DNA from 4 places in the Bradyrhizobium sp. BR14999 genome. Region 3 is predicted to be linked to each of the others. Evidence: predicted binding sites of a transcription regulator. Region 3 holds the regulator's gene; each other region holds the start of a gene.
The links. The regulator LexA, encoded in region 3, represses DNA repair genes until DNA is damaged. The targets are predictions, from matches to a motif close to TGTTCNNNNTGTGTTCNG.

Region 1 (7,648 bases), 1.8 Mb from region 3:
CGAATGCTCGAAATCGACGTCGATGTCAGGCGGTTCCAATCGCTCCTTGGAGATGAAGCGCTCGAACAACAGATCGACCTTGGTCGGATCGACCGAGGTGATGCCGAGCACGTAACACACGGCCGAGTTCGCCGCCGATCCCCGCCCCTGGCACAGGATATTCTGGCTGCGCGCGTAGCGCACGATGTCGTGCACGGTGAGAAAGTAATGTGCGTATTTCAACTCGGCGATCAGCGCGAGCTCCTTGTTCAGGGTCGCGCGCAACTTGTCGTCGATCTTGCCGCCAAAATATTTGTCGACACCCGCCCAGGTCAGGTCCTCCAGATGCCCTTGCGCGGTCTTGCCTGGCGGCACCGGCTCGTCCGGATATTGGTATTTGAGCTGATCGAGCGAGAAGTCGATTGCGTCTGCAAAGCGCATGGTCTCCGTGATCGCCTCGGGGAAATCGCGGAACAGCCGCGACATCTCCCTGGGCGCCTTCAAGAACCGCTCGGCATTGGCTTCCAGCTTCCGTCCGACCGACTCGATCGTGGTCTTTTCCCGGATGCAGGTCAGCACGTCCTGCAAGGGACGACGCGCCGGATGATGATAGAGCACCTCGTTGGTCGCGAGCAGCGGCACTCGTGCTTCTGCCGCGAGATCATCGAGCCGCGCCAGCCGGCGCCGGTCATCGCCACGATAGATCAGGCTCGCCGCCAGCCACACGCCCTCGGCGCGGCTGTCCTTGAGTTTTGCAAGAACATCCAGCGCCTGCGCGGATTCGAAACGATGCGGCAGCGTCGGGACCAGGAGCTGACCTTGCGAAAACGCGAGGAGATCGGCGAAGGTGAGACGGCATTCCCCCTTCTCGATCCGCGTGATGTCGTCGCCGCGCTTACCTTTGGTGAGAAGCTGGCACAGCCGGCCATAGGCCGCGCGGTCGCGCGGATAGACCAGAATATCCGGCGTGCCGTCGACGAAGACGATGCGCGCGCCGATCAGGAGCTTCGGCTTGTGCAGCACCTCGGCATTGTCGAGCTCCTTGTAGGCGCGCACCACGCCGGCGAGCGTGTTATGATCGGCGATGCCGATCGCGGGGATGCCGAGGATGCTGGCCTGATGCACATAGGCGCGCGGATCCGAGCCGCCGCGCAGGAAGGAAAAATTGGTGGTGATGCCAATCTCGGCATAGGCAGGCGTGTTCATGCGAAGAGACCGTGCACATACCAGCTGGGAGGAACGGGCTTGCCGTCGTCATCGAAGCACTCCCCCTCATAAAGACCGTCGCGAAAGATCCAGAAGCGCAGGCCTTCGGCATCCTCGATGCGGAAATAATCTCGCGTGAGCTGCTTGCCGTCCTGCCGCCACCATTCCATGGCGATGCGCTCGGGTCCCTCCACCCGCACCACCGCATGTAGCGCGCGGCGCCAGGTGAACTGATGTGGCGGACCGTCCGGCACGGTCGCGAACGGCACCTTGATCGGCTCCGGCTTGTCGAACAGCCGCAAGGGGCGCAGCGGCGGCTCGCTCTCGGCACGTGCCGGCCATTCGGCCTGCATGGCAGCGGCGAGATGATGCTGCGCCGGCGCGGCCAGCACCGCGCATTCAGGGATATGGGTATCCTGCGGCAGGTGCACGACGACACGCTTGCCGCCGATGCGCGCGGCAATGCGGTCGATCAGTGCGGCGAGCTCGTCATTGTCGTGGACATGAGCGTCGAGATCGCGCTGCTCCTGCACCACGATCTCGGTGCGGCTCGCCGACAGCCGCACCATGTCGAAGCCGAAGCCGGGATCGAGCGGATCAGCGAGTGCGTCGAGGCGCTCGCGAAACAACCGGTCGATGACCGCGCTTCGCGTCACAGGACGCCCGGTCTCGACCGTGATCGCGCGCACCACGCCGTCGGTGCGGAAAAAGGCAGCCTCCAGGCGCCGCGCGCCCTTGCCCTGCTTCTCCATGGACGCGATCAACGTGTCGGCGAGCCGCGACAGCGTCATCGCGATCATTGTGTCGGTCGCGATCGGCTCGGCAAAGCGCTTTTCCACGATGTAGTCGGGCAGCGGCTTGCGCGGGTTGATCGGCGCATCGCCCTGCCCCAGCGCATGCGCCAGCAGCGTGGAGAACCGCGCGCCGAACCGCGCCGTGATCTCGCTCGGCGTGCGCGAGGCGACATCGCCGATGGTCTTCAGCCCCGCGCGGCGCAGGCCGGTGGTGATGATCTCGCCTGCGCCGAGCGCGGATATCGGCAACCGGCTGATCGCCTCCGCCTCCTCGCCATCGGCCACGATGGTGCCCGTGGCCTGCCGCGTCAGCGTGCGCGCGCAGACCGAGGTGCCGGCGATCGCCGCGCTGACGGCAAACCCCTGCCGGGCCAATGCGCGGACCAACGTCCGCAACAACGCGGCCTCACCACCAAACAGATGCGCGCAGCCGGTGATGTCGAGGAACAGCCCGTGCGGCGGATCGAGCGCCACCAGCGGCGTGAAGCGGTCGCACCAGTCCGCGACATCGCTGAGCGTCTTCGCATCGGCCACGACATCGGCGTCGAACACACGCAGGTCCGGACACATCGCCCGCGCATTCGCCAGCGGCTGACCGATATACAGGCCGAGGCGCTCGGCGGCCTCGTCCAGCGCATGGATCACCAGCGCATTGTTGTCCTTGATGACGACGATGCTTGGATCATTGCTCTTATGCAGTCCGACGTTGCCAAAGAACCGCTGAATCCGGTCGATTGGCAGGCGCGGCAGCCACAGGCTGAGGACACGTCGACGGCTCACTGAACTGGCACTCATCACATTTCCATTCCATGATCCACCGGCCACATGGGCCATGACGATTGCGCAAGAGCTCGGCATCGAAGCGCGGCGCCCCCCAGGCACTCCACATCGGGCCCGGCGGTGAATGCGCCGCGCGCAGCATCCATCGTGTTTCCGCGGTCGAGGGCATCGGTTGCGCGGCCATGCGCAGCAAGAGCCCGGTGACGCCGGAAGATTGCGCGGCCAGCGTCAGCTTGCGGCTCGCCACGAGATCGAACTGCCTGATCTCGCCCCAGAGCTCGAGCACCACGGCCCCCAGCGCATCGCAGGCGAGCGCGTCGGCTGAGGTGCGTAGTGCGCTCTCGACATCGACGGCGCGCACCATCACCACGCGGCGCGGGTCGAGGCCGAGTTCGGCGAGCCCGCTCATCGACAGCGCGCCGGTTTCGAGCTCCGAAAAATCCTGCCGCACCCACAGCAGCGGTTTGCGTGCCGTCACGCGGCCCGCAAGCCCCATGACGAAGCCCGTCGCGGCCGTCCCCTGCCGGCCCTCGCAAAACACCTCATGGATCGCCGCGCGCGCGAGCCCGCCCTTCAGCGCGGTATCCGCCTCGCTGTGGCCGAGCGCGACGCGATCGCGATGATGCACGACCTCCGCCGTCTCGATGCGCTCGATTTGGCTGCGCAAGGTCGCAAGCGCGCTGATGCGTGCGCCGCTCATGCTCGCCGCTCCTTCAGAGATTGATGCCGTGGTCCTCAAAAGAAGAACCAACGGCTGGCTCATTTGTTCATGATATGTTCTAATATAAAGCTAACAGCGCCCCGCGAGTCAATCGAATTGGCGCTCAGTCGGATTCATGAGCAGAATCAAGAGGATTCAAGTGCCATGTACCTCATCACTCTCGACAGCCAGACCGATTTCGAGAGCTGGCGCAAAACCGCCCGCGCGCTCGCACTGCATCAGATCGCGCCGGCCGACGTGACCTGGAGCGTGCAGGGCCGCGCGAAAGAGGCGGTGCCGGCCGGTCTATGCGAAGCGCCAGGCCTTCCGCCGATCGAAACCGACGGCACCTTCAGCGTGCCGGCCAATTTCATCGAGCTCGCCCGCATCGCGGCCCTGCACCGCGACGGTGAACGCTTTGCACTGCTCTATCGCCTGCTGTGGCGGTTGCGGACCGACCACGATCTGCTCGAGACCAGAGCCGATCCGGACGTCGCGCAGGCGACAGCGATGGCCGTCAGCGTGCATCGCGACATGCAGCGGATGCGCGATGTCATTCGCTTCCGCGAGATCGGACGCGAGCACAACGCACATTACGCGGCCTGGTTCGTGCCGGAGCATCACATCGTCGAATTCACCGCCCCCTTCTTCGCGCGCCGTTACGCCGACATGCCCTGGTCGATCCTCACGCCCGACATTTGCGCCCATTGGGATGGCCACGCGATCTCATTCACCCCGGGCATCAGCCAGACGGAGATGCCCGCCCCCAACCGGTTGGAGGAAACCTGGCGCCGCCACTTTCCAGACCACCCGATCACGCCGGAAGCGCCGAAGAAGAGTCACAGGAACCTGTCGAAAGCCTCGATACTTGAACCGCTGCTCGCCGATGCCGAACGCTGGACCGGCGGGTGGATCACCCCGCGGCCGGAGGCTCCGATGAAACGCAAGCTAGCTGCCGATGATCTCGACGCGCTCCGTAAGGAGGCCGCGCATTGCCGCGCCTGTCATCTCTACAAGGATGCAACCCAGACCGTGTTCGGCGAAGGCCCGAAGTCCGCCAACATCATGCTGGTCGGCGAGCAGCCCGGCGACAAGGAAGACCTTGCCGGCCATCCCTTCGTCGGCCCGGCCGGCCAGATGCTCGACCGCGCACTGGAGGAGGCCGGCGTCGATCGCAAGAAGGTCTATGTCACCAACGCGGTCAAACACTTCAAATTCGTGCCACGCGGAAAGGTCCGCCTGCACCAGAAGCCGAATACGCCGGAGATCCGGGCGTGCCGGCAATGGTATGAGCGGGAAGTTTCGGCAATCCAACCCGATCTCATCGTGGCGATGGGCGCCACTGCCGCGCAAAGCGTGTTCGGCAAGATCACGCCCATTGGCAAAAACCGAGGCCGGCTGATCGACCTACCCGACGGGCGCAAGGCTTTGGTGACGGTGCATCCGTCTTATCTGCTGCGGCTGCCCGATCCGGAAACCAAGGTGCTGGAATATCAGCGCTTTGTCGACGATTTGAAGATCGCGGCCGGCTTGCAGAAGAAGGCTGCACGGGCTGCCTAATACTGGCAGCAAAAACGGCCTTCACGCCTTAGTTGTCATCCGGCCTTCAAATCCATCGCGGACAATACCCTTACTTGAAAGTTAAGGGGCGTCCAGACATGACCGATGTTGCATTTGACCGCGCGGTAACAGATCCCGCGCCCGTCCAGCCGGCCTCGCGGCCAAATCTCGACAAGGGCTTCAATCCGCTGACGTTGATCCTGTTCTTCGGCATCCTCGCCGCCGGCCTGCTGTTCGTCGCTTACAGCATCTATGTCGACATCAACGCGACCGGCACGCGGGTGACGACCTACCTGCCCTACATCCTCCTGTTCGTCGCGCTCCTGATCGCGCTCGGCTTCGAATTCGTCAACGGCTTCCACGACACCGCCAATGCGGTGGCGACCGTGATCTATACCCATTCGCTGCCAGCCGAAGTCGCGGTGATGTGGTCGGGCTTCTTCAACTTCCTCGGCGTGCTCTTGTCCTCCGGCGCGGTCGCGTTCGGCATCGTCTCGCTGCTGCCGGTCGAGCTGATCCTCCAGGTCGGCTCCAGCGCCGGCTTCGCCATGGTGTTCGCGCTTCTGATCGCCGCGATCCTGTGGAATCTCGGCACCTGGTTCTTCGGCCTGCCGGCCTCCTCCTCGCACACGCTGATCGGCTCGATCATCGGCGTCGGCGTCGCCAACGCCGTCATGCGCGGCCGCGACGGCACCTCGGGCGTGGATTGGAGCAAGGCGACCGAGATCGGCTACGCGCTGCTGTTGTCGCCGCTGTTCGGATTCATCTGCGCCGCCGTGCTGTTGCTGCTGCTCAAGTTCATCGTGCGCAACCCGGCGCTTTATGCCGCGCCCGAAGGCAACAAGGCGCCGCCGCTGTGGATCCGCGGCCTGCTGATCGCAACCTGCACCGGCGTCAGCTTCGCGCACGGCTCGAACGACGGCCAAAAGGGCATGGGCCTGATCATGCTGATCCTGATCGGCACCGTGCCGACGGCTTACGCTCTCAACCGCGCGCTGCCGGAATCCCAGGTCGCCCAGTTCCAGAAGACCTCCGAGGCCGCCTCCAAGGTGATCTCGGCCAAAGGCGCGGGCCACAGCATCATCGGCGATCCTCGTCCGGCGGTGACGCAGTACATCGCCCTGCACGAGCTCAACGACGGTACCTATCCCTCGCTCGCCGTGCTGGTGAAGGACGTCGGCGATCAGGTTGCCCGATACGGCACGCTGAGCAAGGTACCCGCCGAAGCCGTCGGCAACACCCGCAACGACATGTACCTGACGTCGGAAGCGATCCGTTTCCTGATGAAGGACAAGGCGAACGATCTCAACAAGGATGAGATCGCGGTGCTCAACACCTACAAGGGCTCGCTCGATGCCGCCACGAAGTTCATCCCGAACTGGGTGAAGATCGCGGTCGCCATCGCGCTCGGCCTCGGCACCATGATCGGCTGGAAGCGCATCGTCATCACCGTGGGCGAGAAGATCGGCAAGAGCCATCTCACCTACGCGCAGGGCGCCTCGGCCGAGCTCGTGGCTGCCGCCACGATCGGTGCCGCCGACGTGTTCGGCCTGCCGGTCTCGACCACCCACGTGCTGTCGTCCGGCGTCGCCGGTACCATGGCGGCGAACGGTTCGGGCCTGCAATGGTCGACGATCCGCAACCTGCTGATGGCCTGGGTGCTGACCCTGCCCTGCGCGATCATGCTGTCGGCCACGCTCTACGTGATCTTCTCGCGGATGTTCTAAACTTCTTTCCCTCTCCCCGTTCTTACGGGGAGAGGGTTAGGGTGAGGGGCTGCATCCACAATCACGGAGAGGGATGGACTCGCGGAGAGTCCCCCTCACCCGATCGCTTACGCGATCGACCTCTCCCCGCATCCGCCTTCGCCGAGGCTTCGGCGGACAAGAGCGGGCGAGGTGAACTACGACGCAGCCAGCAATTCCTCGACCAGCTTGACCCAATAGGACGTGCCGTAGACAATCGCCTCGTCGTTGAAATTATAAGCGGGGTGATGCAGGCCGGCGCTGTCGCCATTGCCACAGAAGATGAAGGCGCCGGGCCGCGCTTCCAGCATGTAGGCGAAATCCTCGCCACCCATCAGCGGCGGCATCTCGTGCACGTTGGCGTCCCCTGCGACCTGCTTGGCGATGCGCCTTGCCACCTCGGTCTCCGCAGCGTGGTTGTTCACCACCGGATAGTTGCGCTTGTAGCGCAGATCGATCTTGGCACCCGTGATCTGCGCCACGCCTGCCACAACCTCGTGCACGCGCTTCTCGACCAGCTTGCGCACCTCCGGCGACAACGTGCGGATGGTGCCCCTCAGCGTCGCCGTCTGCGGAATGACGTTGCGGGCATTGCCGGCGTGGAATTCACAGATCGAGATCACCGCCGATTCCAAGGGATCGACGCTGCGCGCGACGATCGACTGCAAGGCGGTGATCACTTGCGCGCCGACCAGCACGGAGTCCACGCATTTGTGCGGACGCGCGGCATGGCCGCCGACGCCCTCGATCATGATGTCGACCTCGTCGGTCGCCGCCATGATCGGACCCGGCCGGATTGCGAACGAGCCGATGGGGATGCCCGGGCCGTTATGCATGCCGTAGACCTGCTCGATGCCGAAGCGCTCCATCAGCCCGTCCTTGAC
Region 2 (7,648 bases), 4.4 Mb from region 3:
TCGGTTTCGGTCGAGGTCTCCGCGCTGCCCTCGACGGGCGGCGTCTCTGCCGCGACGGTCTCGGTCACCACAGGCTTTTGCGGCAGCGGCGGACGCTTCTCCATGCGATAGCCGAGCGCGCGCAGCACGGACGCAAAATCCTCGCCGGCCGATCCCGTGAGCGAGGTCATCGCCTGCGTCACCACGAAGCTGCGGCCGTCGAACGCGCCGGCGGGCTTTTCGCCGGGCGAGTTCTCGCGCCAGGCCAGCGCCGGGCGGATCAGATCGGCAAGCCGCTCCAAAATGTCGACGCGCACGGCGCGCTCGCCGGCCTGCTTGTAGCCGAGCACGCGATAGGCATCGCGCGGCAGCTGCTTGTCGACCGGGAACGAGGTGCGGCCCGACGATGCCAGATGCTGCGCGCCCGAGAGCGCGGAGAGATCGACATTGTCCTGCTTCAGCGCCCACAAGAGCGCGGCGAGCGCGCGCGCGGCGGGCTTGAGCAGGCCGGGGAAATAGATGTGATAGGCGCCGAAGCGGACGCCATATTTGCGCAGGACCGCGCGCGAAGGCTGATCGAGATCCTTCAGCTCGTTCGCGATTCTGGGACGCTCGAGCACGCCGAGCGCCTCGACCAGCTGATAGGCGATGCCGCGGGCGATGCCGGTGACATCCTCGGCCTTCGACAGCTCGAACATCGGCCCGAGCAGCTTTTCGATATGCGTCTTGAGCCAGAGCTCGAGCCGCGCCTGCACTTTTTCACGCGGCGCCCCAGTCAATCTCTCGTCGGAGATGATCCGGATGCGCGGATGCAGCGCGTCGTCTGCGGCGGACAGCCGCGCCACGGCATCGCCGGTCCAACGGATCATGCCTTCCGAGGTCAGCACGAACTGCTCGTCCGGCGCGTTGCCCAGCTTCTCGGCGCGCGTGTTGATCTCGCCGGCGAGCACCGCTTGCGCTGCAGCCTGCAAGGCTTTCGCATCGGAGCCGGCTTCCGCCACGTCCGGTGCAAAGGTGAAGCCGTCGAGGCGGCCGATGACATGGCCTTCGACGATGACTTCGCCGGTCTTGCCGATTTCAGTATTCAAGCTCGTGTTCTCCCGCAGGCGGCGCATCAATACACTGGTCCGACGATCAACGAAACGCTCAGTCAAGCGTTCATGGAGCGCATCCGATAATTTATTTTCGACCTCCCGCGCGATCCCCTGCCAGCGTTCGGGGTCTTTCAGCCAGTCCGGGCGGTTGGCGACGAAGGTCCAGGTGCGAATCTGCGCGATCCGGGCCGACAGCGTGTCGATGTCGCCGTCGGTGCGGTCGGCCTGGTCGACCTGGGCGGCAAACCAGGCATCGGGGACGCATCCCTTCTGCATCAGGAAGCCGTAGAGCGTCGTCACCAGCTCGGCATGGGCGGCGGGCGACAGCTTTCGGTAATCGGGGACCTGGCAGGCCTCCCAGAGGCGTTCCACGGCGTCTTTGCCATGCGCGATATCGCGCACCTCGCCGTCGCGGGCGGCGTGGTCGAGCACGCGCATGTCCTCGGCAACAGGCGCGCGCGTCAGCGCCTCATGGCCCGGGGCTAGGTTCAACGACACCTGGAGCGCGCCGAGCGAGGAGAAATCCAGCTTCGAGTTGCGCCATTGCAGCATCTTCACGGCGTCGAAGGTATGGTTCTGCAGCGCGTTGACGAGCTCGGGCTCGAACGGCGCGCAGCGGCCGGTGGTGCCGAAGGTGCCGTTGCGCGTGGCGCGGCCGGCGCGGCCGGCGACCTGCGCGAACTCGGCCGGGGTGAGGCGGCGGAACTGGTAGCCGTCGAACTTCCGGTCGGAGGCGAAGGCGACGTGGTCGACGTCGAGATTGAGGCCCATGCCGACCGCGTCGGTGGCGACGAGATAATCGACGTCGCCGTTCTGGAACATCGCCACTTGCGCGTTTCGGGTGCGCGGCGACAGCGAGCCCAGCACCACGGCGGCGCCGCCATGCTGGCGGCGGATCAGCTCGGCGATGGCGTAGACCTCGTCGGCGGAGAAGGCGACGATGGCGGTACGGCGCGGCTGGCGCGTGATCTTGCGGTCGCCGGCGAATTCGAGGCTGGAGAGGCGCGGCCGCGTGATCATGGACACGCCCGGCAACAGCCGCTCGATGATCGGGCGCATCGTGGCAGCGCCGAGCAGCAGCGTCTCGTCGCGGCCGCGGCGGTTGAGGATGCGGTCGGTGAAGACGTGGCCGCGTTCGAGGTCCGAAGCGATCTGGACCTCGTCGATGGCGAGGAACGAGACATCAAGGTCGCGCGGCATCGCCTCGACGGTCGAGACCCAATAGCGCGGCTTCTTCGGCTTGATCTTCTCCTCGCCGGTGACGAGCGCGACGCTCTCCGGCCCCGCGCGATCGGCGATCTTGTTGTAGACCTCGCGCGCAAGCAGACGCAGCGGCAGGCCGATCATGCCGGAGGGATGCGCCAGCATCCGCTCGATGGCGAGATGGGTCTTGCCGGTGTTGGTCGGCCCGAGCACTGCAGTGACGCCGGCGCCGGGCGCGCGCTCGGAAGCGAAGGGGGAGGGAGAGAAAGCCATATCCAGGGATTAGGTAGTGGCGATTTGGGCGAATGTCAGTGCCGTTTTGGGGCGGGAGCGCGAAGCGCTTGAAAGTCACCTCGCCCCGCTTGCGGGGAGAGGTCGGCGCGAAGCGCCGGGTGAGGGGGCTCTCCGCGAGTCGAACTGTCTCCGTTTTCGCGGATGCAGCCCCTCACCCCAACCCTCTCCCCGTAAGAACGGGGAGAGGGAGAAGAGAGAGCTCCCCAAACCTCGCGCAACTGTCTCACTTTGCGACGCTTTTCCCGTTAGCCTTAAGCTTCGGAACGACTCTAGAACGAATCGCGGCCGAATCGCTGACTCCCTGATGAGTCCTGTTCCGTTCACGCAACATGTCGCGGGACTCGTATTGGTTGCGCACTAGATGGAGTTTTGCCCGATCGCACAAGCGACGTTTCGGTGGCGGGTTTCTTAAAATTGGGGATGGCGCGGAGTCGAATCAGAATCGGGCGGGAGTCAAATGGATTCCCGTCTCGCCGGCCTGCCAAAACAAAAAGTGCGAAAACAACCCCATGCACAGTAGCATGCCATTGAATTTACACACTTTCTTACCCTCCCCTGGAGGGGGAGGGTAGGCGCACATGGAGCGCAGCGAAATGCGCGACGGGGTGGGGTGATCTCTCCCCACGGGCACTGTTCGTGCGGAGAGATCACCCCACCCCGCTCGCGCTACGCGCGATCGACCCTCCCCCTCCAGGGGAGGGTGAAGGCTTACTGCGTCTTCGCCACGCGTGGCGGCTGGGGAGAGGTGATGAAGCTGGTCGCTTCCAGCATGGCCGGCCCCAGCGGCGTCGGCACTTTCAGCCAGAACGGGACCAGGATGCGCGTGCCCGCCACCGGCGCAAACGCGATCTCGATGTTGCGCTGGGCGGCGAGATATTTGATCACGGGGCGATCGGGGATGTAGCCGGCCACAGGCACGAAATAGAGCGCGCAGACCACGACCGGGCCCCTATAGCCCTTCTCGGCCTTGACGCTCTCCATGCGCTTGAAATCGAGCTTGAGATCGTAGCGCATGCGGCCGTCGAACACGGGCGCTGCGTTGTGGCAAGCCTCTGGCGAGACCGGATCGCCGGTGCCGGGCACGCGCAGCAGCGAGGCCGTCATCGGGTCCCAGACGCCGCGGCGATGCGCCTCGGTGACGACGATGCGGTCCGGATCGACCGGCGGCTCCGGCAGGATCGCGAACTCCTTCACATTGCCCTTGTCGAGCGTGATGCGGATCTCTTCGGTCTTCTTCGAGGTGGTGGTGGAGGCCTGGTAGCCGGTCGCAACCAGCGCGCCGTTGACGACGCGGCCCTGCGAGGCGCCGGTGCCGGACCCGCCGGTGAACGACTTCAAGATCCCGGTGGTGCCGCCGGAGGCCGCGGCCGCGAACACGTCGTCCTGGATGTCGATGTTCCAGGCGCCCCTGCCGACGGGAATGCCCGCCAGCGACGCCTCATATTGCGCCTCGAGCTTGCCCTGCGCCGCCACGGGCTCGGCCGCCCACGCCAAGGCGAGGCCGCACAGGGCCGCCAGGGCCAGCTGGCCGGCAGAGCGCCGCCGGGGCGAAACGGGGGACGAGGTGGGCACGAAGCTTTCCAATCGGGGCGCCAATCGATGCGTTACTTAAGCCGAAATCGGCGGTAGGCAATGCGTCCGGGCGCGCAGGCGCGGAACTCCACCGGATTCTTCCGGCGCGATTACGCCCTTTATGTGATGGTAAGGCGTTCCGATCATTGCCGTTTTGGTGATTGGGGCGCCGCGGGCTCGAACACCTCTCCCCACCCCCTCCGCTGTCATGCCCCGGCTTGACCGGGGCATCCAGTACGCCGCGGCCCCTCTGGTCAACCACAGCCGTCTCGGAGTACTGGATCGCCCGCCTGCGCGGGCGATGATACCGCGGGTGGGCATTGCGCCGGGCACGAAACCCACCCCAAATCCTTGACTACCCGCCCCTTCCCCCCTATACGTCCGCCCGCTCCCTGCAAGGACAGAGAATTCGCCCCCGTGGCGCCCAGAATGGCGGCCGCAACTCGTTGGGGGTTTAGGATAAGGATTTTTGCCATGTCTCGCCGCTGCGAACTGACGGCCAAGGGCCCCCTCGTCGGCCACAAGGTCAGCCACTCCAACATCAAGACCAAGCGCCGCTTCCTGCCGAACCTCGTCAACGTGACGTTCATCTCGGAAGCCCTCGGCCGCAACGTGCGCCTGCGCGTCTCCACCACCGCGGTGAAGAGCGTCGACCACAATGGCGGCCTCGATGCCTTCCTGCTCAAGGCCAAGACCGACGCCCTCTCCCCGCGCGCCCTCGAGCTGAAGCGCGCCATCCAGAAAAAGGTCGGCGACACCGCGCCGGTCAAGAAGGCCAGCTAAGTTTTTCAGAATTGGGCGGGGGCTAAGTTGCGTCGCGTGGCGTAGGCTTAGCCAGTTGCGTTTTGCGTTACGGCCGGATCGGAAGATCCGGCCGCTTTTGTTTGTGGGGGTGATGAGGTCCTGAGCGGTAATTAAATGCTCCTCGCATTGAGATAGTTGAAAACCTGACGCAACTTTTCCGCGCATGCTTGACACCTAACGCGTCTGTAGCCAGCGTCATGCAGATCAACTACAGCTAGATCCACCACGCGCGCCTGCCGAGCCCATTTCTTAGAGAGGTCGAGGCGCTGCTTGGGGCAGGCGTTCTCGAGGTGGTGATAGCATCACCAACTCTGGCACAAGGCCTAAACCTCAATGCAGCAGTCCTTCTGATACCAACGCTATATAGATCGGGAGTGCCACTCACGGGCGAAGAATTCGCAAATGTTGCAGGACGAGCGGGACGAGCATTTGTTGATCTTGATGGTCTCGTACTCCACGTAATGTTCGAGCCCGAGAGTTGGCGCTTGGATGTTTGGGCTCGCCTGATCAACTCGTCGAAAGCTCGATCTCTCGCGAGCGGAATTGTTAGCGTCGTAAACGAAGTCATGGCTAGGTTGGCCAGAACAGGCGTATTCGGCCGACATGACGCGATGGAGTTTCTGGCGAATTCTCAGAGTGCATGGTTCCCTCCGGATCAACCAAACGATACCGAGAGCATGGTCAGTTTGATCGAACGCCTCGATGCGACTGTACTCGGCCTGGTCGAAGCGCTGGATAGCAATAGCGATGAACTTCCCAAACTCCTCGATGCTGCTCTGACTAGCTCTCTCTGGTCTCGGCAAATCGCCCGACTTGCAGCCGAAACCAAGGGGCATCAGCTTTGGATCATGGAAGCGCGCTCGCGGCTCATCTGGAACAAATCGACTGCTCAGCAGAGGCGTAGCCAATTTGCAATGGGAATCGGTCTGGATTCTGGCTTGGCAATCGAATTGGTCGCCGATGGGCTTACTTCGCTTACCGCGAAGCTCTATGGCGATGCTAGTTAGAGCCGGGCTACCTTCACGCATCGCAGCGCGCGAGGCCATAGAGCAGACGCAGCCCATCTTCTCGAATCTTTCTGAGATGAATTCCTGGCTTGAGTCAAACGAAGTTATCGCTCTGACAGATCAGCCAAACTTTCCGACGCCAGAGACCTCAGCAATTTGGAAGCAATTCCGAACCGAAGCGCTGTCTTCACCGATACAGCGGTGGAACGAGCAACGCTGGACTTTGGAACTTGCTCCTCCAACATGGTTCAACGCTAAACTTCCTGCTCGCGTATATGTGGACGAATCGACCGGAAGAGTCTCGATCACCTCGCCCGACTATCGCGAGATAGTTGGCGTTAAACAAAAGCTCTCCAATCCAATCCCTGCACTTATGCAAGTTAACTTTGAAGCCAACGCGAACACGGTCACTATTAAGCGCTTGGGCAGAGGAAAGGCAAGTTGGCATAGCTCGTGACGGCGGAGGGTTCAATGCACCGATGCCTGCCTTCGAATTACAGGTCGACGACCTCGCAGAGTTGATGAGAGGCTGGCGGCTGATGGCTCTGAATTCCCGTGCAGGCCAACAAGATCGTCACGAAGACATCAACCAACCTCCGCAAATCCGCTATTCTCGCCCCGGTAGCATCACCCGGAAGCGCATCCCATGGAGCACGCAGCCAAACCCGACCCAAAAAGCTTCGTCATCTGCTGGGACGGCACCGCGACGAGATCTCGGAGAGCATCTCCAACCTCCTGAAGCTCGATCGCTGCCTGCGCAAGCCCGGCAAGACGCAGCCGCGGCAGATGCTGCCCTACGATCCCGGGATCGGCACGCTGACGACACTCGTAAACGGCGCCTCTCGCGCGTTAACCGTCCATTAACCAACGCAGCCTAGCCTGCGGCAATCGTCCAGCCATCATTAGCTCGAAATGCCTTCCCGGTTCGCTCCAGGAGAAGCGCCGATGTGCGTTGAGTTGTTGACGTATGCCGATCTCAGTGCCCGCCTCGCTATCTCGCGAGAGGCCGCGCGTTCGCTGGCGAGACGCCGCCGGTGGCCGCGCTCGCGGTCGGAGGACGGCAAGGCGCTGGTGAGCGTTGATTTCTCCGAGCTCCGCTACACACCCCGCCCGCGACGCGGCCGCCGGGCAGACCCGATCGATGCCTCCCTGGCCAAGATCGAGGCCTTCAAGATCGCGGCCTTCAAGGCGGAGGTCGCATGGCTCGAAATGGTGGCAGCCAACACAAGGGCCGATTTCGAGCGCGAGCGCGAGCGCGCCGATCGCCTCACGATCGAGCTGATGCAGGCGGCCGCCGAGACGATGGCTGCCAATGCGTGGGCGGCACGACTGGAAGACGAAGTGGCGGACTTGCGGACCGGTCGCCGGGCTGGCGGCGCGATCGCGGGGCACGCCGCGCGTCGATTGGGACATCTGGCCGCTGCGATCGTGCAAGCAGACCGCGCGGCCTGCAGGTAGCACGCGATACTCATCTCCATCCCCGGCATGCCGGAGCAATCACGAGGGAAGCATGACTGGCATCACCGATATCCACGAAATGAAGGCCCGCATCGTCGTGTTCGGGGTCGGCGGCGCCGGCGGCAATGCGGTCAACAACATGATCACGGCCGGGCTGCAAGGCGTCGAGTTCGTGGTCGCCAATACCGACGCGCAGGCGCTGGCCATGTCGAAGGCGAGGCACCTGATCCAGCTCGG
Region 3 (7,648 bases):
GTTCAGCGCCGCGAAACCCGCCGACAAGATGCTGGAGCTGTTCGCACTGCATCGCAGCCGTCTCGCCCAGCGCGGTGGCGAGGAAATCCGCCGCCGCGAGGCGGGCTAGGTTTTCGGCTGAACGGCCTGATCCCTCCGGGTTGACGGCTTCATCCCCGCGATGAAGTGCTGGAGGAGCGTGACCGCGCTCGCCGCTGGGCCGAGCGCGACGGCCGCTACGAGGCGACGTTTGCCGCCATGAACCGGAGCTGAGACGGCAGCCCCAAACGAAATCGCCCGGGAGCGGTGATCCACTCCCGGGCGAGTCCAGAGGCGTCGCAAGAATTAGTTCGGCACCGCCGCCTTCGACCCGGGCTTGGCGGCAACCGCATTCGCGGTGACGCCGTGCAAGAAGTCGAAAGCCGTATGCAGGGCTTTGTCGTCCTTCTCTTCCGGCGGGACGTAGGATTGTGACCCGGTCTGCTCGGTGCCGTCGGCGGCCGACAGATGCCCGCGCATCTGGGATTCCGCCATGGTGTCCATCCGGCCCTTCAGCTCGGGCGGCACGTCCTGGAGGATCTCGATGTCGGGCGCGATGCCCTGGGCCTGGATCGAGCGGCCCGACGGCGTGTAGTAGCGCGCCGTGGTCAGCGCCAGCGCACCGTTGCCGGCGCCGAGCGGAATGATCGTCTGCACCGAGCCCTTGCCGAACGAGCGCGTACCGATCAGCGTCGCTCGCTTGTGGTCATGCAGCGCACCGGAGACGATCTCCGAGGCCGAGGCCGAACCGCCGTTGATCAGCACGACCAGCGGCTTGCCCTTGGTGAGATCGCCGCCATGTGCCGTGAAGCGCTGGGTCTCCTCCGGATTGCGCCCGCGGGTCGAGACGACCTCGCCGCGCTGAAGGAATGCGCTCGACACCGAGACGGCCTGGTCGAGCAGACCGCCTGGATTGTTGCGCAGGTCCATCACGTAGCCTGCGAGCTTCTCCGACGGGACCTGTTTGGAGATCGACGCGATCGCCTTCTTCAGGCCGTCGGTGGTCTGCTCGTTGAACGAGGTGATGCGGATATAGCCGATGTCGCCGTTCTCGACGTGGAAGCGCACCGGGCGCACATGGATGATCTCGCGGGTGATCGCGACGTCGAGCGGCGCGTCGGCGCCCTTGCGCACGATGGTGAGCTTGGTCTTGGTGTCGACCGGGCCCTTCATCTTGTTGACGGCCTGCTCGAGCGTCATGCCCTGCACGGCCTCGCCGTCGATCTTGCTGATGAGGTCGCCGGACATGATGCCGGCCTTCGAGGCCGGCGTATCGTCGATCGGCGAGACGACCTTGACGAGGCCATCCTCCATCGTGACCTCGATGCCGAGCCCGCCGAACTCGCCGGAGGTGGTCTCCTGCATCTCGGTCCAGGCCTTGGCGTTCATGTAGCGCGAATGCGGGTCGAGCGAGGTCACCATGCCCGTAACCGCGCCTTCGATCAGCTTGGCATTGTCGGGCTTCTCGACATAGTTCGCCTTGACCCGCTCGAACACCGCGCCAAACAAGTTGAGCTGGGAATAGGCATCATCCGCGCTCGCCGCCGCCCGTGCCGCCCACACGCCGCCGTGGGGACTGGCTACCAGAAGGGTCAGACACGCTCCCGTGAGCGCGCCCAGGGGGAACAGCAGGTTTTTCCGCATGGATTGACTGGCCTTTTGCTTAGCGGTTCTCTTGAGGGCTTGTCTCTCGGGCTTGGAAGCCGCCATGCAAATGGCGATCCAAGTCACGTCTCACAACACCATTCTGGTTTCTTCAAGGCCGGCCCGCCGTGCCGGCGGTACGGCGAAGAAATCCCTTCGCCGCGGCTTAAACTTTTGGCAACGTTCCGAAACCATTTTGCGCAAAGCGGACATCGGTCGGCCGCCCACGCCTCGCAGTTATGCGATTTTAGGATGGTTTTGCAGGGCCAGACGCGATAGGCGATGGCGATAAGACTTCAAATTCTCGGGAGGACAACAATGAACGACGCGCCCCGCATCCGGCCGGAAAGGAACGTCGAACTCGGCGCCAGCAACGAGCCGTTCCAGAACCTGCACGAATTCATCCGGAAAGCGCGCGCCAACCTCAACCAGAATGCCTGGGACTACATCGTCGGCGCTGCCGAGACCGAGACCACGATGCGCCGGAACCGGATGGCGCTGGACGAGATCGCCTTCCGCCCCCGCGTGCTGCGCGATGTTCGCAAAGTCGACGGCTCGGTCGAGCAGCTCGGCCGCAGGATGCGGCTGCCGGTGGTGCTCGCCCCCGTCGGTGCGCTGGAGATATTCGATCCCGACGGTGCGGCAAGCGTGGCGCGTGCCGCTGGCACCTTCGGTGCGGCGCACATGTTGAGCTCGGTGTCCGAGCCCGGCCTGGAAAAGACTGCCGAGGCCGCGCCCGACGCGCTGCGGCTCTATCAGCTCTATGTCCGCGGCGACGATGCCTTCGTCGCGGATGTTGTCAGCCGCTCCGAGAAGAACGGCTATGCCGCATTCTGCCTGACCGTCGACACCGCCCATTACAGCCGTCGCGAACGTGACATCGCCAAGCGCTACGTTCGCGAAAGCCGCCTGCGCGCGACCGGCGGTGACTACCAGAAGGGTCTGGAATGGCGGACCGTGAAGATGATCAAGGACAAATTCAGGATCCCGCTGATCCTGAAGGGCATTGCCACCGCCGAGGACGCACAGATCGCGATCGATCATGGTGTCGAGTGGATCTACGTCTCCAACCATGGCGGCCGTCAGCTCGATCATGGCCGCGGCGCCATGCATGTGCTGCCTGAAATCGTCGAGGCCGTGAAGGGCCGCGCCAAGATCATGGTCGATGGCGGCTTCTGCCGCGGCACCGACATCGTCAAGGCGATCGCGGCAGGCGCCGACATCGTCGGCATCGGCCGGCTGCAATGCTGGGCGCTGGCGGCGGCCGGCGAAGCCGGCGTGATGCGAATGCTGGAACTGCTGGAAGATGAAGTGCTGCGCTGCCTCGGCCTCTTGGGTGCCACCTCGTTCGCCGAGGTCGACAAGTCCTGCCTGCATCAGGCGACCGCAACGAATGCGCCGAGCGTGTTCAGCGCGTTCCCGCTGTTCGACCACGACCCTTATCGATACTGAAGTGAAAGGACACGATGACCTCGCTCTCTCCCGGCAGCGCCGATGCGCTCCTGTTCGATCTCGGACGCGTGGTGCTCGACATCGACTTCTCCAAGGCGATCGCCTGCTGGGCGGGACATGCCGGCTGCCAGCCCGAGGCCATCGTCGCGCGCTATGTGCGTGACGAGGCCTACCGGCTGCACGAGGTCGGCAAGATCAGCGACGAGGACTATTTCCAATCGCTGCGTTCATCGCTCGGGATCGGCATTTCCGATGCGCAGTTTCTGGAGGGATGGAACGCGATCTTCGCCGGCGAGATGCCTGACATCGCCGAGCTCTTGCCGCGCGCTGCAAAGCAGATGCCGCTCTATGTCTTCTCCAACACCAACCGGCCGCATGTCGACTATTTCTCGAAGGAATATGCGGACCTGCTCGGGCATTTCCGCGAGCTCTATTTGTCGTCCAGCATCGGCCTGCGCAAACCGGATCCGGAGGCGTTCGACCATGTCGTGAGGGCGATCGGCGTGCCGGCCAGCCGAATCGTGTTTTTCGACGACCTTGCCGAGAACGTCGAAGGGGCGCGGGCGCGCGGATTGACGGCGGTGCATGTCACCTCGCCCGGTGATGTCGGCAACGTCTTGCGAGCGTTGGGAATTTGACTGCCGACGCCCCGGCCGGATCTGGTTGGGTTCCGAGGACCAAATCTGCTTGGGATGCGGAACCAAATCACTTTGTGCATTTTTGTACAAAGTTCCGGGAACAGAAATACTTCCTCCGGACTCTATGAGTCCGTTGGGACTTCTACATCGGACTATTCTCGTGCTGGGCAAAGCCTACCTCACAAAGCAAGCCTCTCTGCTGCTCGAATTCGCCAGAACCACCTCGGATTCGCGCCTCTCCGCCAAGCTCATCAGCAAGGCCGCCGACCTGAAATCACAGGCCGATCCGCTGCCGGATAAGGATCAGGGCCCCAAAGCTCCGGACGTGACGCCTGGCGTCAGTTCGGGCGAACAGACGCAGAGTTGATCGCGATGCTGGCCGTGGCTCTGGTCATTGTCGTCCTAGCCATGGCCACCCTGGTACCAATCTGCCTCGTCCTGGAGATCATGTCGCGCCGGGCCTGACGTCGCCTTCGTTGCCTGCGAATGCGTCGTCGGGATGATCATCCCGCTCGGCTGCTCTTTTGCCTCTGCGCTCGCGCTCGGCTAGAAGGCTTCCTGCCAATTCGTCCGCGAGCAGGAGTTTTCGCCGTGGCTCTCATGCCGGTTTCCGATGCGCTTGCCGCCGTGCTTGCCGGCGCGGAGCCTCTGGCCGAGGAAATGGTTGCTCTCGACGCGGCCTTCCACCGTGTGCTCGCCCGCGACGTGGCGGCGCTGCGCACGCAGCCGCCTGAAGCAATGTCCGCGATGGATGGTTATGCCGTGCGCGCGGCCGACGCGGGGGCGATCGATTCCCAGCTGACGGTGATTGGCGAGGTAGCCGCGGGGCGTCCGTTCGCGGGAACGGTCGGCGCCGGCGAAGCCGTGCGGATCTTCACCGGCGGCGTCGTTCCCAACGGTGCCGACGCCGTCGTGATCCAGGAGGATACGGTCGCGGACGGCAAGCGCATCACGATCAAGGAAGCCGCGATTCCCGGTCGGCACATCCGCCCCGCAGGCGTCGACTTCTCCGAAGGCGACGCGCTCCTGCGCAAGGGAACCCGTCTCACCGAGCGCGATCTCGCGCTCGCCGCCGCCATGAATCACCCCCAGCTTGCCGTCTGCCGCCGTCCGAAGGTCGCGATCCTCGCCACCGGCGACGAGCTGGTGATGCCGGGCACCACGCCCGGCCGCGGCCAGATCGTCTATTCCAACGGCTATGCCCTGCACGCGCTCGCCCGCAGCGAGGGGGCTGACACCATCGACCTCGGCATTGCCGCCGACACGCTGGAGGCCACCACCGCCGGCATCCGCCGCGCCCGCGAGAGCGGCGCCGACATCCTGGTCACGACCGGCGGTGCATCGGTCGGCGACCACGATCTTGTCCAGCAGGCGCTGAGGGACGAAGGTATCTCGATGGCGTTCTGGAAGATTGCGATGCGCCCGGGCAAGCCAATGATGCATGGACGGCTCGGCGCGATGCGCGTGATCGGCCTGCCGGGTAATCCGGTCTCGTCCTATGTGTGCGCCTTCCTGTTCATGGTCCCGCTGATTCGTGCGGTGTCGGGTCGATCCGTGATTCATCACCGCCATGAGCGCGCCGTGCTCGGCCGCGATGTGGGCGCAAACGATATGCGCGCGGATTATCTTCGCGCACGTCTGGAACAGCGCGACGACGGCACGCTGGTGGCCGTTCCCGTCAATCACCAGGATTCCTCGCTGCTTGCGAATCTCGCTGCGGCGCAGGCACTTCTCGTGCGCGCACCGTTCGCGCCGAAAGCCGGAGCCGGCTCGCCTTGCGAGGTGCTGCGCCTGCCCGTCTGAGCGCACCACCACACGTGTTCCGCGAACTTTGTCGCGTTCACGGTAAATTAAGCAGTTGCGGAACACATATCGAACATATAGTGTCCGTTCATGATTTGTTTCGAGGATGTAGCGGTTCGCCGCTCCAATTCAGCGTCTCGGAATCGAACGACATCAACCGGGGGACTTTGGTCGAGATGTTAACGCGCAAACAATACGAGCTTCTGCGGTTCATCAGCGAACGTCTGAAGGAAAGCGGCGTGCCGCCCTCCTTCGACGAGATGAAGGATGCGCTCGACCTGCGCTCGAAATCGGGCATCCATCGCCTGATCACCGCGCTGGAGGAGCGCGGCTTCATCCGCCGCCTGCCCAACCGCGCTCGCGCCATCGAGGTGATCAAGCTGCCTGAGCTCCAGGCCGCCGCCGGCAACCGCCGCGGCTTCACGCCAAGCGTCATCGAGGGCAATCTCGGCAAGGTGCGCGCGAGCTCCAGTCCGCCCGCCGACGAGGGCGAGCGTCCCGTTGCGGTGCCCGTGATGGGTCGCATCGCAGCCGGTACGCCGATCGAAGCGTTGCAGACCCGCAGTCACACCATCAGCGTGCCGCCCGACATGCTCGGCTCGGGCGAACACTATGCGCTCGAAGTGCGCGGCGATTCGATGGTCGAGGCCGGCATCCTCGACGGCGACATGGCGCTGATCCAGCGCAACGAGAGCGCCGATACCGGCGACATCGTGGTGGCGCTGATCGACGACGAGGAAGCGACGCTCAAGCGCTTCCGCCGCCGCGGCGCCTCGATCGCGCTCGAACCCGCCAACGCCGCCTACGAGGTGCGCATCCTGCCGCCGAACCGGGTGAAGATTCAGGGCAAGCTGATCGGGCTGTACCGCAAGTACTGAGACGACCCAGCGGTCATTCGATATCAATGATTCCGATTGGAGCGGACGGATTGTCCGCTCCAGCTGGATAGTCTTTCTGATCTTGGGCAGATTATCTGGCCCCTCTCCCAGCGCTATGTCCTCGACATGCCGCCCGAAGCACTCATCGCTTTGCGGCTCAAGAGATCGAGGAGACAACGATGCGCAAGATCGTTTTGAGCGCGTTCGCCAGTATGCTGATCGCTGCATCGGCAGCGCAAGCATTCGCAGCACAATCGCAGCACCATCCCCGCAAGTCGGCGCACGCAACAACGACCGAGCAATTCCGTAGCGCCCGAAATGCCGTCGCGCGACAGCCACAGCCGAGTTGGCCATATTCCGGATGGTCGGCGCCCGCAGGCCGCTGACGCTCGCATCCGCCAAATGCACTAAAGCGAACTTTGTTCCTATCGGATTCGGGAAAGATAATGTGATCGCATCCTGCTGACGCCAGCCGCAAATTCGCCCACAACCAAGCAGAACGTTACGTGCTTCCACTCTGATAGAGGCTTGCGCCTCCGAAAGAGGCGCGGGTTGCTATCTTCGAATAGGAGCACCCGATGTGTGACTACAGTCTGCATGCCGTTGCATCGCGCCCCGCCGAAGTCGGCGAGACGATCGTGTCGACAACGTTCCGCGGCACCTCGACGCGCGGTTTTGCTTCCGCGGCCGACCCGACCGTGGCCGTCTGCCTGCTGCCGGGAACGGAGCTCGCCTTCGCCGACAACGTCCGTTACGACAATCGTTGGATCTGGACGCGCACGATCAACTCCCGCGTCGGCAAGTTCGGCAAGATCGATCCGCACGTTCCCGATCGCCATCATGACGCGATCGAATTCCCCGACGGCAAATACGTGCTGGTGACGCAGCTCGTCGAAGGCCAGCGCGCAACCGTGCTGCAACTGCCGGTGACGCAGCCGGTCGGCGAGCGCGAGCACAAGCCGCAGATCGATGCCGACAGCCGGCCGACGATCACGCGTCTGCCGATCGGCTGAGCCGTCCCTGGCCACCAGGTCGGGCCAGGATTGAAAATGCCATCGCCGGCCGAGGCCGGCGAGATGGTATGATTTATGTTCTGCGAAAGTCCGGTTGGACCCGGACCAAGTCCTCGCATTTGTTCTTAATCGTCTGGCCTTAATCGTCGGCCTGCAAGTCGGTCTCCGCCGGAGTCGCGTCCCGGTTGCGGGCCGTAGCCGC
Region 4 (7,648 bases), 3.5 Mb from region 3:
CGTGGCGAGCGGTCAAACCCTTACCGGCCCCAGCGTCTCGAAATGCCCGCGCTTCTGCAGCCAGGCCAGCAGCACCAGGCTCGGGATCGCCACCAGCACGCAGATCACGAAGAACAGCGCCCAGCCGGTCGTATCCGCCACGAAGCCGGCGCCTGATGACAGATACGTTCGTCCCACCGCCGCAAGCGCGGTGAGCAGCGCGTATTGCGTCGCCGTGTGCAGCGGGTTCCTGCACAGGGCGGAGAGATAGGCGACGAAGATCACGGTGCCGATGGCGCTGGTGAAGTTCTCGGCCGTGATGGCGAAGGCGAGCGCCCATTGGCTGGTGCCGACAAACGCCAGCCAGGAGAACGAAAGATTGGCGAGCGCCTGCACCACGCCACCGATCCAGAGGCTGGTCGCCAGCGAATAACGCCGCGCGACAAAACCGCCGGCAAAGCCGCCGATCAGCGTCGCGGCGAGCCCGACGCCCTTCACGATCGCAGCATAATCGTTGCGCGAGAAGCCGAGGTCGATCACGAACGGCGCGGTCATCGTGCCGGAGAAGGCATCGGTGAACTTGAACAGCACCACGAAGGCCAGCGCTGTGAGCGCATCCTTGCGATCAAGAAAGTCGACGAATGCACTGACGGCGGCTCTCGCGATTCGCGTTTCCAGCAAGCCGCGAGGCAGGATCCAGTTGATAAGGCGGAGCAGCAGCCTTACCCATCTCTTCTTCGGATTCGGCTCGTAGTCCGCCAGAGCGTCTTCTGCCCGTATCGATTGCTCGGGCTCGGTCGCGACCAGCGCCGTGACCGTTCCGATTAGCACCATCGCCGCCATCACCACATAGCCCCACATCCAGGCCGATTGCCGCGCAATGCCGGTGCCCTCGAAGCCGGAGACGATGAACAGCGCGCCCGCGGTCGAGACCAGCATGCCGATGCGATAGGCGGCGACATAGGACGCCATGCCGGCGGCCTGCTCGCTCTCCGGCAGGCTCTCGACGCGGAAGGCATCGACCACGATGTCCTGGGTCGAGGACGTGGTCGCGACCAGCAGCGCACCGAGCGCGACGTAGAACGGCGAGCGCGCGGGGTCGGTGAGCGCCAGCAGCAGGATGGCGATGATCAGCAGCAGCTGCGAGAACAAGAGCCAGCCACGCCGCCGCCCGAAGGCGCGGGTGAACAGCGGCACATGCAGGGCGTCCACTAGCGGCGCCCACAGAAATTTCAGTGTGTAGGGCGTGCCGACCAGCGCGAACAGTCCGATCGTTCCGAGATCGACTCCGGCCTCACGCATCCACACCAGCAACGTCGAGCCCGACAGCGCCAGCGGCAGCCCCGAGGAGAAGCCGAGGAACAGCACGATCAGCACCCGCGGCTGCAGGTACACGGCAAGGCTGTCACGCCAGGAGGCAGCGGGAGCGCCGGCGGAGGAGGTCGCGTCGGGTGCGGTCATGGGAAGGTGTTAGCAGATTCTGGGGGAAAAGACTCTGCTAGCCGGTTAGACGGAAGCCCTCACGGCTTCCCTCGGTGTCATCGTCCGCGAAGGCGGACGATCCAGTATCCACCAGCGTCTCGGCTCAATCACCCCCGCTGCGGCGTACTGGATGCCCCGCCTTCGCGGGGCATGACGGCATCATGGTGGCCCGGCTATCCCGGGATAAAGATCATCCCAATTTGGGTTCTGCTGCTCGATCAGTCGGATTTTCCAGGCCCTGTTCCACTTCTTGAGCCGCTTCTCCCGCTTGATCGCATTCTCGGGATCGTCGAACTGTTCGAAGTAGACCAGCCGGGCGACGTCATATTTCTCTGTGAAGCTCTCGATGAGTTTAGACTTGTGCTCGGCGATGCGGCGGACGAGGTCATTCGTCACGCCGATATAGAGCGTGCCGCCGATCTTGCTGGCGAGAATGTAGACGTAGTAGTGGCGTGCACTCATCTGCCGCCTTCCCCTCCGCTGTCATCGTCCGCGAAGGCGGACGATCCAGTAACCACCGGCCTCTCGGCTCAATCACCACCGCCACAGCGTACTGGATGCCCCGCCTGCGCGGGGCATGACAGTGTGCCTCAAGTCACTCCCCCGCCTGGAGCTTCCTCGGAAACAGCTCCGGCGCACCGGTGGCCACCAAATGTGGGCCTTCGGGCGCATCCGCCTTGCTGAAATCGAGCTCCTCGATTCGGCCGGCGCGTTTCTCGATCTTGTCGGCGGAGATCAGCACCTGCCTCACGTCCTCGTTGACGTCGGCAAAATGCTTTTGCAGTTTCAGCACGCGGTCGCGCAGGCGGCCGAGGTCGTCGCCCAGCTTGATCACCTCGGTGCGGATCTGGTCGGCGGCATCGCGCATGCGCGCGTCCTTCATGATCTGCTGCATGACTTGGATCGCGAGCATCAGCAGCGAGGGCGACACCAGCACGACGCGGGCGCGATAGGCCTTCTGGATCACGTCGTCGAAGCCGTCATGGATCTCGGCATAGACCGATTCCGACGGCACGAACATCAGCGCCATCTCCTGGGTCTCGCCGGTGACGAGATATTTTTCGGCGATGTCGCTGACGTGCTTCATCACGTCGCCGCGCAGCCGCTGCGTGGCGAGGCGCCGCTCCTCGTCGGTGCGGGCGTCGTGCAGCGCGGTCATTGCCTCCAGCGGAAATTTCGCATCGATGCAGAGCGGGCGCTGGTCCGGCAGGAACACGACGCAATCGGGCCGCTTGCCGGTTGAGAGCGTGAACTGGAACTCGTAGGACCCTTTTGGAAGACCGTCCTGGACGATCGCTTCCATCCGCGCCTGGCCGAAGGCGCCGCGCGACTGCTTGTTGGCGAGCACGTCGCGCAAGGTGGTGACCTGCGTGGTGAGGTCGGTGAGGTTCTTGTGCGCGCTGTCGATGATGCCGAGCCGCTCATGCAGCGCGCGCAGGCTCTCCATGGTGTTGCGGGTCGAATGTTCCATGGACTGGCCAACGCGATGTGTCACCGAATCCAGCCGCTCGTTGACCGCCCGCGCCATCTCGGCCTGGCGGCCGGCCAGCGCCTGGGTCATGGCGTCGACCCGGCCCGAGGCCTCGCTCTGGGCCCGCAGCACCTCGCTCAGGCGCTCCTCGAGCTCGTCGGCCCGGATCGCATGCGCCATCGCGAGTTCCGCGCCGCGCCGCCCGGAGCGCGCGATCACGATCGCAATCACTACCAGCAGGATGAGGACAAGGGCGCCGAAGCCGATCAGCGCATCGATCGTGCGCACCGGCCAGTCGCCCAGCATGACAATGATCTCGTTCATGCAGCCCCTTCTACCCGATTCGCCGGAATGCGCGAACGAAGAGGGAACGCCGGTGGTTAACGACCCACTAATTTTTATGGTTAACGAAAGCTCAAGTTTTATGGTTAGCGGAGGGTTAACGAAGTTCCTGGCCGGATTGACCGCATCCGGCGCGCAGCTTAAATCGCCGCCATGGCCCTCAGAGAAATCATCATCCTGCCCGACAAGCAGCTGCGTCTGATCTCCAAGCCGATCGAGAAGGTCACGCCGGAGATCCGCAAGCTTGCCGACGACATGTTCGAGACCATGTATGACGCGCCCGGCATCGGCCTCGCGGCGATCCAGGTCGCGCAGCCATTGCGGCTGATCACCATGGACCTCGCCAAGCGCGACGAGAACGGCGAGACCAAGCACGAGCCGCGTGTCTTCATCAACCCGGAGATTCTCTCCTCCTCGGAGGAACTTTCGGTGTACGAGGAAGGCTGCCTGTCGATCCCCGAATATTACGAGGAGGTCGAGCGTCCCGCGAAGGTGCGTGTGCGCTTCACCGACCTCGACGGCAAGGTGCACGAGGAGGATGCCGAAGGCCTCTATGCCACCTGCATCCAGCACGAGATCGATCATCTCAACGGCGTCTTGTTCGTCGACTATTTGTCGAAGCTCAAGCGCGACCGCGTGATGAAGAAGTTCGAGAAAGCCGCCAAGCGCGCGGGGGAGTAACCACGTCCCCCGCCGTCATGCCCGGCCAAAAGCGCGAAGCGCGTCTTCAAGCCCAAAAGCGCGAAGCGCGTCTTCAAGCTAAGGTGCCGGGCATCCACGTTCTTCGTCCGTCGAGTGAGAAAGAACGTGGATGGCCGGGACAAGCCCGGCCATGACGAGTACTCTGTTCCTTTCCGAGGATTGTCTCGTCCCATGCCCCTCCGCCTGATCTTCATGGGCACGCCCGATTTCTCCGTGCCGACGCTGCTCGAGCTGGTCGCGCATGGCCACGAGATCGCGGCCGTCTACACCCGCGCGCCGAAGCCGGGCGGGCGGCGCGGCCTGCAATTGCAGCCCACGCCGGTTGAAGAAGCTGCGCGAAAACTCGGTGTTCCCGTGCTGACGCCGAAGACATTGAAGACACCGGAAGCGCTCGACGAATTTCGCGCCTTCGATGCCGATGCCGCGGTCGTCGTCGCCTATGGCATGATCCTGCCGCAGGCCATCCTCGATGCGCCAAAGCTCGGCTGCTACAATCTGCACGCTTCGCTGTTGCCGCGCTGGCGCGGCGCCGCGCCGATCAATCGCGCCATCATGGCAGGCGATGCCGAGAGCGGCGTGATGGTGATGAAGATGGATGTCGGCCTCGACACCGGCGACGTCGCCATGGCCGAGCGGCTCGCGATCACTGACAATATGACCGCGCTCGATCTGCACGATCGCCTCTCCCGGCTCGGTGCCGATCTGATGGTGCGCGCCATGGCGGCGCTCGGACGCGGCGGGCTCCAGCTCAAAAAGCAGAGCGAGGACGGCGTCACCTATGCCGCCAAGATCGACAAGGCCGAGGCGCGGATCGACTGGACCAGGCCCGCGCGCGCGGTGCTGCGCCACATCCACGGCCTGTCGCCGTTCCCCGGTGCCTGGGCCGAGCTCGCGGACGTCAGCGAGAATGCGCGCGTCAAGATCCTGCGATGTGAATTGGCGAACGGCTCAGCTGCGCCCGGCGAGGTGCTCGACGACCACCTCACCATCGCCTGCGGCGAGGGTGCGATCCGCATCATCGAGCTCCAGCGCGAAGGCAAGGCCCGGATGCAGGCGGCTGACTTTTTGCGTGGCGTGCCGCTGAAGGCGGGCTCGAAGTTCAGCTGACGCTGTCACACCCCGCGAAAGGGGGGTATCCAGTACGCCGAGGCGTCTCGGTCGAACGGAGCCGTCGCAGAGTACTGGATCGTCCGCCTTCGCGGATGATGACACAACCCGGATTGAGATGCCCCGCTACAAGCTCACCATCGAATATGACGGCGCGCCGTTCTGCGGCTGGCAGGTGCAAGAGACGCTGCCCTCGGTGCAGGGCGCGCTGGAAGCTGCCGTCAAGGCGATGACCGGCGCGGACGCGCGGGTGCATGGCGCCGGCCGCACCGATGCCGGCGTGCACGCGCTCGGCCAGGTTGCGCATGTCGACATCGCGAAGCAATTTGCGCCGGATCGTTTTCGCGACGGGCTCAACGCGCATCTGCGCCCGCATCCGGTCGCGGTGCTCGAGGCCGAGATCGTCCCCGAGACCTTCGAGGCGCGCTTCTCGGCCATCAAGCGCCACTACCGCTACCGCATCATCAACACCCGCGCCAATCTCGCGCTCGACGTCGGCCACGCCTGGCGCGTGCCGCGACGGCTCGATGCCGACGCGATGCATGCGGCAGCACAACGCCTGCTCGGCAAGCACGATTTCACGACCTTCCGCGATACCGAGTGCCAGGCCAAATCACCGGAGAAGACGCTCGACCAGCTCGACGTCGCGCGCGATGGCCGCGAGATCACGATTCTCACCTCGGCGCGCTCGTTCCTGCACAGCCAGGTGCGCTCGATGGTGGGATCGCTGATCTGGGTCGGCGAGGGACGCTGGACCGCGGACGATCTCTCCGCAGCCTTAGCTGCCCGCAACCGTGCCGCCTGCGGCATCGTCGCCCCACCGGAAGGGTTGTATCTGGTGAAGGTGGATTATTGAGATGTGAGGCGCGCGCGCGCGCCACACTCTCGGTGTCATGCCCCGCGAAGGCGGGGCATCCAGTACGCCGCGGCCTATCGGTTCAATCACTGCTTTCGGTGGAATACTGGATCGCCCGCCTTCGCGGGCGATGACAGCGGAGTGGCAGGTGAGGGCGAAGTGGAAGGCGCCAGCGCCTCACCCAAAATACCGCGCCAAAATCCCCCGATACACCTTGGTCAGCTTCTCCAGATCCGTCACCGGCACGCGCTCGTCGATCTGGTGCATGGTCTGGCCGACCAGGCCGAACTCGATCACCGGGCAATAGCTGGAGATGAACCGCGCATCCGACGTACCCCCGCTCGTCGACAGCTCCGGCTTGCGGCCCGTCACCTCCTCGATCGCGGAGACCGCGAGATCGGTGAACGGGCCGGGCTTGGTCACGAACACGTTGGAGTTCGAGGGCTCCCAGATGATGCGGGCGCGGATGCGGTTGCCGCAGGCTTTTGCGAGGCGCGTCTCGACCAATTCGCGCAGGCTCGCCTGGGTGTGGTTGTCGTTGTAGCGGATGTTGAATTTCGCGCGGGCTTCGCCGGGGATGACGTTGCTGGCCTTGTTGCCGACGTCGACCGAGGTGAACTCGAGGTTGGAGGCCTGGAACTGGGCGCTGCCATGATCGAGCGGCTCGTCGGAGATCGCTACGATCAGCCGCGCGATATCAGGCACCGGGTTGGACGCCCGATGCGGATAGGCGACATGGCCCTGCACGCCGTCGACATAGAGCGTGCCCGATTGTGAGCCACGGCGGCCGACCTTGATGGTGTCGCCGAGCGTCTCGACGTTGGAGGGCTCGCCCAGCACGCAATGGTCGAACTTTTCGCCGCGCTCGGCGGCCCATTTCAGCAGCTTGATGGTGCCATTGATGGAGACGTCCTCCTCATCGCCGGTGATCAGGAAGGAGATTGAACCCGAGCCCGATTTTTGGCCGTCGGCGCGCGGCTTGCCGCCATTGGCGGCGAGATGCTCCAGCACCGCGGCGACCGAGCAAGCGATGCCGCCCTTCATGTCGACCGCGCCGCGGCCGTGCAGCACGCCGTCCTTCACCTCGCCGGAGAATGCGCCGACGCTCCAGGCGCTCTCGTCGCCCGGCGGCACCACGTCGGTGTGGCCGGCAAAGGTGATGTGCGGGCCCTCGCTGCCGATCCGCGCATAGAGATTGTCGACGTCGGCGGTGCCGGGCTCGCTGAACGTCACGCGGTGGCAGGTGAAGCCGGCGGCGCTGAGGGCTTTTTCAAGCACCCCGAGCGCACCGGCATCGGCCGGGGTTACCGAGGGGCAGCGGATGAGATCGCGGGCAATGGAGAGAGCATCGGTCATGCGCGTCCGATCAATCCCGCAGCAGCTCGTTGATGCTGGTCTTCGACCGCGTGCGCTCGTCGACGCGCTTGACGATGACGGCGCAGGCGGTGCTTGGGCCGGGCTGGCCGTTCTTCATCGGCTTGCCGGGCAGCGCGCCGGGCACCACCACCGAATATTCAGGCACTTCGCCCATGAAGATTTCGCCGGTCTCGCGATCGACGATCTTGGTCGAGGCGCCCAGGAACACGCCCATCGCCAGCACCGCGCCCTTGCGCACGATCACGCCTTCGGCGACCTCGCTGCGCGCGCCGATGAAGCAGTCGTCCTCGATGATCACGGGCTCGGCCTGGAGCGGCTCGAGCACGCCGCCG

Region 1: a site for LexA is predicted at 3,524-3,541, ahead of ACR9YP_RS32620 (ImuA family protein). Genes of this name have one in related genera too.
Region 2: a site for LexA is predicted at 2,830-2,847, ahead of ACR9YP_RS03240 (helicase-related protein). Genes of this name have one in related genera too.
Region 4: a site for LexA is predicted at 3,288-3,305, ahead of ACR9YP_RS07625 (DNA recombination protein RmuC). Genes of this name have one in related genera too.

The regions. Positions count from the first base shown of each region.
Region 1 covers NZ_CM148536.1:6,968,012-6,975,659, forward strand. Annotated here, with positions in the region: gene ACR9YP_RS32610 (error-prone DNA polymerase) at 1-1,185, opposite strand, end outside; gene ACR9YP_RS32615 (Y-family DNA polymerase) at 1,182-2,774, opposite strand; gene ACR9YP_RS32620 (ImuA family protein) at 2,671-3,459, opposite strand; gene ACR9YP_RS32625 (UdgX family uracil-DNA binding protein) at 3,625-5,019, shown strand; gene ACR9YP_RS32630 (inorganic phosphate transporter) at 5,118-6,746, shown strand; gene ACR9YP_RS32635 (M20 aminoacylase family protein) at 6,923-7,648, opposite strand, start outside.
Region 2 covers NZ_CM148536.1:688,118-695,765, forward strand. Annotated here, with positions in the region: gene ACR9YP_RS03240 (helicase-related protein) at 1-2,549, opposite strand, end outside; gene ACR9YP_RS03245 (DUF3108 domain-containing protein) at 3,279-4,088, opposite strand; gene rpmB (50S ribosomal protein L28) at 4,617-4,925, shown strand; gene ACR9YP_RS03255 (hypothetical protein) at 5,624-5,953, shown strand; gene ACR9YP_RS03260 (hypothetical protein) at 5,937-6,410, shown strand; gene ACR9YP_RS03265 (hypothetical protein) at 6,509-6,817, shown strand; gene ACR9YP_RS03270 (hypothetical protein) at 7,025-7,411, shown strand; gene ftsZ (cell division protein FtsZ) at 7,464-7,648, shown strand, end outside.
Region 3 covers NZ_CM148536.1:5,142,930-5,150,577, reverse strand. Annotated here, with positions in the region: gene ACR9YP_RS24020 (bifunctional diguanylate cyclase/phosphodiesterase) at 1-109, shown strand, start outside; gene ACR9YP_RS24015 (S41 family peptidase) at 325-1,662, opposite strand; gene ACR9YP_RS24010 (alpha-hydroxy acid oxidase) at 1,981-3,114, shown strand; gene ACR9YP_RS24005 (HAD family hydrolase) at 3,129-3,752, shown strand; gene ACR9YP_RS24000 (hypothetical protein) at 3,913-4,119, shown strand; gene ACR9YP_RS23995 (molybdopterin molybdotransferase MoeA) at 4,344-5,555, shown strand; gene lexA (transcriptional repressor LexA) at 5,732-6,433, shown strand; gene ACR9YP_RS23985 (hypothetical protein) at 7,012-7,446, shown strand; gene ACR9YP_RS23980 (ComEC/Rec2 family competence protein) at 7,586-7,648, opposite strand, start outside.
Region 4 covers NZ_CM148536.1:1,645,705-1,653,352, forward strand. Annotated here, with positions in the region: gene ACR9YP_RS07615 (AmpG family muropeptide MFS transporter) at 13-1,440, opposite strand; gene ACR9YP_RS07620 (GIY-YIG nuclease family protein) at 1,621-1,923, opposite strand; gene ACR9YP_RS07625 (DNA recombination protein RmuC) at 2,057-3,256, opposite strand; gene def (peptide deformylase) at 3,428-3,955, shown strand; gene fmt (methionyl-tRNA formyltransferase) at 4,148-5,083, shown strand; gene truA (tRNA pseudouridine(38-40) synthase TruA) at 5,202-5,939, shown strand; gene dapE (succinyl-diaminopimelate desuccinylase) at 6,117-7,295, opposite strand; gene dapD (2,3,4,5-tetrahydropyridine-2,6-dicarboxylate N-succinyltransferase) at 7,306-7,648, opposite strand, start outside.